2 regions of the Paenibacillus sp. FSL W8-0194 genome follow, and region 1 is predicted to be linked to the other one. Evidence: a T-box and tRNA genes for the amino acid it is inferred to sense, from the RefSeq annotation. Region 1 holds a T-box; the other holds one or more tRNA genes.
The links. A T-box is a leader RNA that pairs with one kind of tRNA and senses whether it is charged. The one in region 1 lies ahead of leuS (leucine--tRNA ligase), so its partner is inferred to be a tRNA-Leu.
Positions count from the first base shown of each region.

Region 2: it has a tRNA-Leu gene. The T-box ahead of leuS (leucine--tRNA ligase) is inferred to sense a tRNA for this amino acid. The anticodon was not compared.

Region 1 is NZ_CP150205.1:1,701,108-1,705,468, forward strand. Features, by position in the region: gene MKY58_RS07340 (GNAT family N-acetyltransferase) at 225-683, shown strand; gene MKY58_RS07345 (ISLre2-like element ISTco1 family transposase) at 839-2,185, shown strand; T-box leader at 2,392-2,637, shown strand; gene leuS (leucine--tRNA ligase) at 2,738-4,361, shown strand, end outside.
Region 2 is NZ_CP150205.1:4,151,947-4,156,307, forward strand. Features, by position in the region: gene MKY58_RS18955 (FAD-dependent monooxygenase) at 1-593, opposite strand, end outside; gene MKY58_RS18960 (helix-turn-helix transcriptional regulator) at 628-1,254, opposite strand; tRNA gene MKY58_RS18965 (tRNA-Leu) at 1,447-1,531, opposite strand; tRNA gene MKY58_RS18970 (tRNA-Leu) at 1,959-2,043, opposite strand; gene MKY58_RS18975 (carbohydrate ABC transporter permease) at 2,337-3,428, opposite strand; gene MKY58_RS18980 (sugar ABC transporter permease) at 3,429-4,361, opposite strand, start outside.

The DNA.
Region 1 (4,361 bases):
CGTTGGAAATTGCATTTCCGGCGGGCCGGCTTTTTTGTTACTCAAAAGGTTTATGTTCCGTCAGTCCCCGCAATCTTCTGAATCGGTGTTGAAGCTGCGCCCCTATTTACAGGGTTAATCTGGATGGTCGTTATGCTGCGCCCGCTATTCGCTCGGGAGGAAACACGGAAGTCCGCGCCGAATACATACGTCGAACGGATGACGGAGTAAGAGGAGGAGTGGGCGTGACAGAAAACGCGGGAGAAGTTACGATCAGGGAGATCCGGCCAACCGATTATCGCGACGTTTATTGGCTGAACGTGGATTTCAACCCTAATTTCCGCACGTTTTCGGAAGAGAGGGTCAAGCGGCGGATCGAAATCATCGCAAGCAAAACCAAAGACGTCGTTTTTGTTGGCGAACGGGACGGCCAGGTGATCGGATACATCCACGGAAGTCCATATGAGCTGCTTTTTTCGGACTCCTTGGTTAACGTTTTGGGGTTTGTCGTTAAAAAGGAGCTTCGCAATCAAGGAATCGGAAGCTTGTTGATCGGAAGGCTTGAGCAGTGGGGGAAGGATAACGGATTTTCCGGGATAAAGCTGCTGTCCCATCCCAGCAGAACGCAGGCCCACCGGTTTTACGAAAACCGCGGCTACGTTTTTACGAAGGACCAAAAAAATTTCATCAAAACTTTCTTCTGACGCACGGCATTAGACTTTAGGAGAAGGAAGCCGAAAAAGCGATAGTGTAAAATCTCTGTGGGTGTAGGAATTGGAAAAAGCGGATATAGAAAAAGAGCTTCTCCCTTGGTAAAGTGATGTTTGACGCACAACACACCAAGAAGGAGGAAGCTCCTGTGAGCCACTTTACCACAATAATGCCGACGATGAAAGAGATTGAGCAATGGATTTTCCGGAAAATGCAGGAGGAATTCGCTCGTGCGATGAAGCAGGTGCTGGAGGCGCTGGATCAGCAGATCCTGGAGCAACGGGACCGAGAGCGTTATCGAGTAAAGGACGAGCGTGAAACAAGCGTCAACACAGTGTTCGGGAATGTGCGCTTTAAGCGGAGATTGTACTGTGACCGTAGAAGCGGCAAACACGTGTATCTGCTGGATCAGCTGTTGCAATTCGAAGGGCGCGGGAAAGTCAGTCCGCATTTGGAAGAGACAGCAATCGCATTCGCAAGCCAAGGACCGTCGTACCGGGACAGCGCAAAGCGGCTGGAGCAGCTTTTGGGCTACAATGTGCTGAGCCACCAAGCGATCAGGGAAAAACTGATGGAGCGTGCGCAACAGCCGATGCCAGCGGTGAAACGGCGCGCTGCCCGCGTGCTGTTCGTGGAAGTGGATGGGCTGTACACGAAGCTGCAGCGGAGCAAAAAGCGCGGGATGGAGAACGCAATTGCAGTCGTACACGAAGGCTGGGAGAAGAACGGCAAGCGGGTACAGCTGAAGAACAAACAGCATTACCTGCATACGAGCGGCGGCGACTTCTGGGAAGGGTTCGGGGACTTTCTGGTGGAGCGTTACGAAATCGACGAGAACACGTGGCTTGTGGTGAACGGAGACGGCGCGGCGTGGATCGGGGAATGTACATCCTACTTTCACCAATGTCTGTACATGCTGGACCGCTTTCATGTGGCGCGTGATTTGAAACGCTTTGTTGGTCATTTGCCGCAGGTGTGGGAGACCGTGAGACGGTCTTTGGCCAAACAGGATGCAGCCGCGCTTATGGCGGTCCTGGAAGGCGTGTCGGAGCAAGAGATAGCGGAAGAGAACCGGAAGGATTGGAAGCCGTATAAAAGATTTCTAAAGCGGCATGAGAAGCATTTGGACGACTACCGAAAAACACTCCAGGCGAAGGGGATCGACACAAGCGGCATGCGCCCGATGGGAAGCGCGGAATCGCAGATGCGTATATTCGCCAAGCGGACGAAGCGTGGCGGGTACAGTTGGAGTGAGCGAGGCGTCAGGGCGATGCTGAGGACGATGATGAGGATTCAAGAAGCGGGCACGGTGGTAAGAACGGTTGAAGGACAAGCGAGTAAGCAGGCAACGCCGCAGCAGTCGATAAACATGCGGCAATTGCTCAAGAACGTGACGCAACCGGTCAAGGGTTGTATCGCTGGAATGATTCGCATGCTGCAAGGACCGAAGCAAAGCAGCACAACGGGTATGGCACTCAAAGCACTTCGCGGATAACGGCAAAAAATTCTGACAAATCACTTGTGTTTGATGAAAGAACGAAGCAAAGCGCTTACAAGGAAGAGGTTCCTTCGGGGTTCGCGTTCCAGGCATCTTAAATGACTGCCCACGCTAGCTTGACACTGACCGAAAAAGCGAGCGGATTGACTAGAATTCGGGTTTTATATATAATATGACTTAATGTTTGACAACAATTTCATGACATGATGGCAATGATGAGGGGTAGTAGTTTCGGCGGTGTCACCCAGAGAGCCGGCGGTCGGTGCAAGCCGGTTGACGAAGCGGAATGAACTCGCCTCGGAGTCATGGTTTGAACGGGGGACGGATGAACCCTCCTTTCGTGAAAAACCATCGCCTCACCTCCGTTAAGGGTGCAAAGGGAGCGGAAGCAAAGCATGTTTTCCGCTAACTAGGGTGGTACCACGGGAATCAAACCTCTCGTCCCTAGCGCTAATACGCTATGGATTGCAGAGGTTTTTTTAATGAGATTCACGCGAATGATGCGGCCGCGCAAGGCGTCCGCCTGACTGTATGAGGGGGCATTAGTAGATGAGTGACAATCAGCAGGCTCAGGGGTATCATCCCCAGTCGATCGAGCCGAAGTGGCAAAAGTATTGGGATGAGCACCATACGTTCAAAACGGGCGAAGATCCCGGCAAACCGAAATTCTATGCGCTGGACATGTTTCCGTATCCGTCCGGCGCCGGCCTTCACGTAGGCCATCCGGAAGGATATACGGCGACCGACATCGTATCCCGCTATAAAAGAATGCGCGGCTACAACGTGCTTCATCCGATGGGATGGGACGCGTTCGGCCTGCCGGCCGAGCAGCACGCGCTCGATACGGGCGAACATCCGCGCGACATCACGGTCAGAAACATCAACAATTTCCGCCGCCAGATCAAATCCCTCGGGTTCTCCTACGACTGGGACCGCGAGATCAGCACGACGGATCCGGAATACTACAAATGGACGCAGTGGATTTTCATCCAGCTGTACAAAAAAGGCCTCGCTTACGTGGCGGAACTTCCCGTGAACTGGTGTCCGGCTCTGGGCACGGTGCTTGCGAACGAAGAAGTCATCGACGGCAAAAGCGAACGCGGCGGCCATCCGGTCATCCGCAAGCCGATGCGGCAATGGGTGCTGAAAATCACCGAATACGCCGAGCGCCTGCTTGAAGATTTGGAGGAGCTCGACTGGTCCGAAAGCATCAAGGACATGCAGCGCAACTGGATCGGCAAATCCAAGGGAGCCGAAGTGAATTTCGCCATCGAAGGCCATAGCGGCCAGTTGACGGTATTTACGACGCGTCCGGACACGCTGTTCGGCGCCAGCTACTGCGTGCTGGCTCCCGAGCATGAGCTCGTGGCCGAAATCACGACGCCGGAGCAGCAGGAAGCGGTCAAAGCGTACCAGGACCTTGCCGCCCGCAAAAGCGATCTGGAGCGCACGGATCTGGCCAAGGACAAAACCGGCGTATTCACGGGCGCCTATGCCGTCAATCCGGTCAACGGCGCGAAACTGCCGATTTGGATCGCCGATTACGTCCTCGCGGGTTATGGAACGGGGGCCATCATGGCGGTGCCGGGCCACGACACGCGCGACTGGGAATTCGCGAAGCAATTCGGCCTGGACATCATTGAGGTCGTCAAAGGCGGCAACGTGCAGGAAGAGGCTTACACCGGTGACGGCGAACACGTCAATTCCGGATTCCTGGACGGGCTGGGCACCGAAGAAGCGATCGCCAAAATGATCGCATGGCTCGAAGAAAACGGCAAAGGCCAAGGCAAAACGACCTACCGCCTGCGCGACTGGCTGTTCAGCCGCCAGCGTTATTGGGGCGAACCGATTCCGATCCTGCACCTCGAAGACGGAACGATGAAAACCGTGCCGGAAGACCAGCTTCCGCTGATGCTGCCGGACATCGACCAGATCAAGCCGTCGGGAACCGGGGAATCCCCGCTTGCGAACGTGACCGAATGGGTGGAAACGGTGGATCCGGAAACCGGCATGAAAGCGCGCCGCGAGACCAACACGATGCCGCAATGGGCCGGAAGCTGCTGGTATTACCTGCGGTTTATCGATCCGCACAACAAGGAAGCGCTCGTTTCGAAGGAAAAAGAGCGCGAGTGGATGCCGGTCGACCTCTACATCGGCGGCGTCGAGCACGCGG
Region 2 (4,361 bases), 2.5 Mb from region 1:
CCTTCCCCGTGCTGGCCAATGCCTAATTTGGCGCGGATCCCGCTTTTGCTTCCATCGGCCCCAACCAAATACTTCGCCCGAACCGTGCGCGTCTCCCCGCTGATCCGATCGCGAATGACGGCCGAAACGCCGTCCCCGTCGGCTTCAAACTCGATCATTTCCGTGTTGTATCGCAACCGGGCGCCGGCTTGCTCGGCCTGTTCCCGGAGGACGGGCTCCAGCAGGTCCTGGGCAATGCCGTTTCCTTCCACGGGACTAAGATCCGTAAAATAAGCGCTCATATCCTCCATCAGGTTATCAAACGTTTGTCCGGCCAAGCTTTCGACGAACATGACGCCGAATTCCCGCGGGAAGGGAGGCTCTTCGCGGCGGATCTCATCTTCGATTCCGGCCGAGCGGAATATTTCCAGCGTTCGGGCCGTCAGGCTCGACACGCGCGGGTGAATCGACGTTCCCGGATGGCGTTCGACGACCAAAGGCCGTATTCCCTGGCGCGCCAGAAAAAGGGAGAAGGAAAGCCCCACCAAGCTTCCTCCGACAACGAGGACAGGAACCGTTTCATCAAACGGGGAGTGATTCAGGAGTTTATTCATTCCAACATACGTCCTTTCGGAACTAAAATGGTTTTCATTCGAAGCCGTGCTCCAAACGCCGGGCTGTCTCGCGCAGTTCTTCCATGCTCCATTTCAGCCTTTCGGCTTGGATATCCGCGATAACGGATTGAAGCCATGCGATTTCAGCCGAATACAGCGCTTGCTGATATTCCGATTCAAGCAAAAATAAGCGCGGCAGACCCATCGCTGTTTCCGATTGCATCTGATCTTCGAGCCGGGCGAGCATGCCTTCAAGCGTGCCCAATCTTTTGGCGAATAACGATGCAACCTCTTCGGGCGTTAACAGCGCAAGAAAAGATACGGCGGCGGGAAACTCCAAAAACTCCTGGGCAGGCGTCGAGATCATTTCCCGAATCCATGAATAAGCGGCATTTCGGCCTAAATCCGTAATTTCGTAAACGACTAAATCCGGCTTCCCTTCATTCTTCTTTTTCCCTTGGATCGCAATGGCGTTGTCCCGATGCAGCCGGTCGATCGTTTGGTAAATGCTCGTTCGGTGGCGAACGTTGATGACTTCTTCTTTCCCCCTCTCCTTAATGAGCTGCTGCATACGGTAAGGATGCATGGGCTCCTCGATCAGAAAACAAAGAATGGCTAGTGCGACAGGCGACTTTTTGATCGTGTTGTTTTTCATAGTCATAATATTAATATTAATAATATGACGTGTCAAGCGAATAAGTCCACCCTATGGAAATTTTCGTAAAATGGGCTCACTCGGGCAAAAAGAGCTGGAGAGATCGGCCATCCGACGATCCAATCTCCGCACGCGCTCCGAATACGCAAAAAAGCTCTTGAATTGTCTAAAGACAAATTCAAGAGCTTTTTATTGGGATGCGGTCGAGAGGACTCGAACCTCCACGGGGGGTTAGCCCACACGGACCTGAACCGTGCGCGTCTGCCAATTCCGCCACGACCGCATATTTCCACCGTTGCATTGTTTTGCAGCAACAGAATATATAATATACCAATTTTCTAATAGTGTCAATAATCATTTTTTTTGCATATCAGTTCAAGCGTGGACAAGCCTTGGCGCTGGGAAGTTGCATCTCGCCGCCGTTTCAACCGCCAATTTGATCGCTCAGCGCATGGACGAGTTGCCAAGTTGAAAAGCGAAACGGGTTGTGCTGCAATGCTGGTAATTTCATTCGGGGAGAACCGGATCTAATCCATTCATGAGGTTAGATATACCAAATTCTGAAATGCGATCGATTCATCATCGCCAAAGAAGCCGTCACGATTCTCAAAGTCCCTTCTGCCCTGGTAGAGAACAACAACTTCATGGTAAAAATACAAAAAAGCTCGCAAACGGCTATAAAAGCAATCTGCGAGCTTTTTCTGATGTAATGCGGTCGAGAGGACTCGAACCTCCACGGGGGGTTAGCCCACACGGACCTGAACCGTGCGCGTCTGCCAATTCCGCCACGACCGCATATCGGTCATCGTCTTCGTCGAAAGTATTCTTTCGCGGCGACAAGATAGATCATATCATGACAAGCCTCTCATCGTCAAGCATTTTTGTTAGAAAAAGTTCTCCAGAATAAAAGACGCCAATTTCGTCCTCCGCATATGCCCGGGCCCTCCCCGAAAAAACACGGGCACATCCGCGCAAAGCCCCCTTTCCGGCGCTCTTTCCGGACATGCCCCATGTTCGTGACCAAATAACGCAAAACATGAATGCGGTATTTTTCGATGTTATCACTAAGCGGGAACTTTTTCCCTCGTTTACCCTTTCACCGAACCGCCCATCAACCCTCTGACGAAGTACTTTTGCAGCAGGAAGAAAATCGCCAGCGGCATCAGCATGGAGATGAAGGCTGCGGACGTCAGCAGATGCCAGTCGTTTCCGCGGGAGCCGACGAGATCGGCGATCTTCATCGACATGACCTGCACTTCCGGTTGGTTGCCGATAAAGATGAGCGATACCAGATAATCGTTCCATACCCACAGGAACTGGAAAATGCCGATCGAAGCCAGCGCAGGCACCGACAAAGGCAAAATCAGCCTGCTGAAAATGGTAAAATGGCTCGCGCCGTCGATAAAGGCGGATTCGAACAAATCCTTCGGCAGCTGGCTGATGAAGTTATACATGAAATAAGTGACCAGCGGCAGGCCAAAAGCCGAATGCGCCAGCCAGATGCCGAGATAGCTGCCGTTCAGGCCCAGCGCGGTGTAATCCTTCAGCACCGGAATCAGCGCCACCTGCAGCGGGACGACCAGCATCGCAATGATGACCGCAAACATCGTTTTCCGGCCGGGAAAACGCAGCCAGGCGAAGGCATAAGCGGCAAACGAAGCGATCAGGATCGGAATGACCGTCGCCGGGATGGCGATCGTCAGCGTATTCCAGAACGCTTGCGAGAGGCCCGTTCCCTTTTCCTTCGTTTCGCTGCCGTCCGGTCCTTTCAGCGTGTACTCTTTGCCGGAAATGACGTTTTTGTAGTTATCGAGCGTCAGCTGGGTGCTCGCCACCCAACCCGGTTTTTGCACGCTGATCTCGCGGTTGCGGCGGTTCTCCCAAATAAGGCGCTCATCTCCCGACTTCACGCCCGCTTTCAGCTGATCGTCGGAGTAGGTTTTGCCGTTCACTTCGATCGGCTGGCGCAGGTCCACGTCCCTGGACAGCTTGATCGTATCCGTCGTTTTCCATTCCTGATGCGGGAACACCTTCCACCAGCCGGTCTGGAGAATATCCGCAGCAGGTCTGAAGGAAGAAATCAGCAGGCCCACAGTCGGAATCAGCCAAATGAAGCAAATGATGCCAAGGATGAGGTTAACGAGCCACTTTTTGCCCTTTTTCTTCTTTTTTCCGGCCATTTAGAATCCCCCCTGCTTGCGGATTTGGCGAAGGTTGAAGTAGATCACAGGCAGCACCGCGATCAGGAGCACAATCGCCAGCGTCGAACCGTACCCGAAGTTGCGGTACATGAAAAACTGCCGGTAAAACTGCGTCGCCACCACTTCGGTGTCGTATTGGCCGCCCGTCATGACCATGACGACGTCGAATATTTTCAGCGTGAATACGATGATCGTCGTCGTGACCGTCAGCAGCGTCGTCGAGATATACGGGATGATGATGCGGAAAAAGATGCGGATCTCCCCCGCCCCGTCCACGCGCGCCGCTTCCAGGATGTCGTCGGGAACGCCTTTGATCGCCGCCGAAAAAATCACCATCGCGAAGCCTGTCTGCATCCAGACCAGGATGATGATCAGGAAAAAGTTGTTCCATGGCTGCAGCATGGTCACCCAGGCCTGCGGCTCGCCCCCAAGCGCGATCACGATCGCATTCAGGAGGCCGATCTGCTCGGTGCCGGGCTGGTAATAATAAACGAATTTCCAAATGACCCCCGCAGCCACGAAGGAAATGGCCATCGGCATGAAAATAATCGATTTTGCGATCCGCTCATAACTGCTCCGGTCCGCAAGGATGGCAATAAGCAGCCCGAGAGCCACGCAGGCCAGCGTACCGACGAATACCCACAGCAGGTTGTTGCGCAAAGCGGTCGCGAGGAGCCGGTCGCTGAAAATCGCCAGATAGTTGCCCAGACCGACGAACTTATCAGAAGATGCATTAAAAAAGCTTAAATAAAGCGTCCGCAGCGCCGGCAGCACCAGCAGCCAACCCAGCAAAAGAACGGCCGGCCCGATGAAAACGTACGGCAGCATCCTGCGGCTGATCTGCTCCGGAAATTGCTCTACCGCCCAACTGAACGAAAGGTACAGCAAATAAACGCCCGCGACTCCCCATAT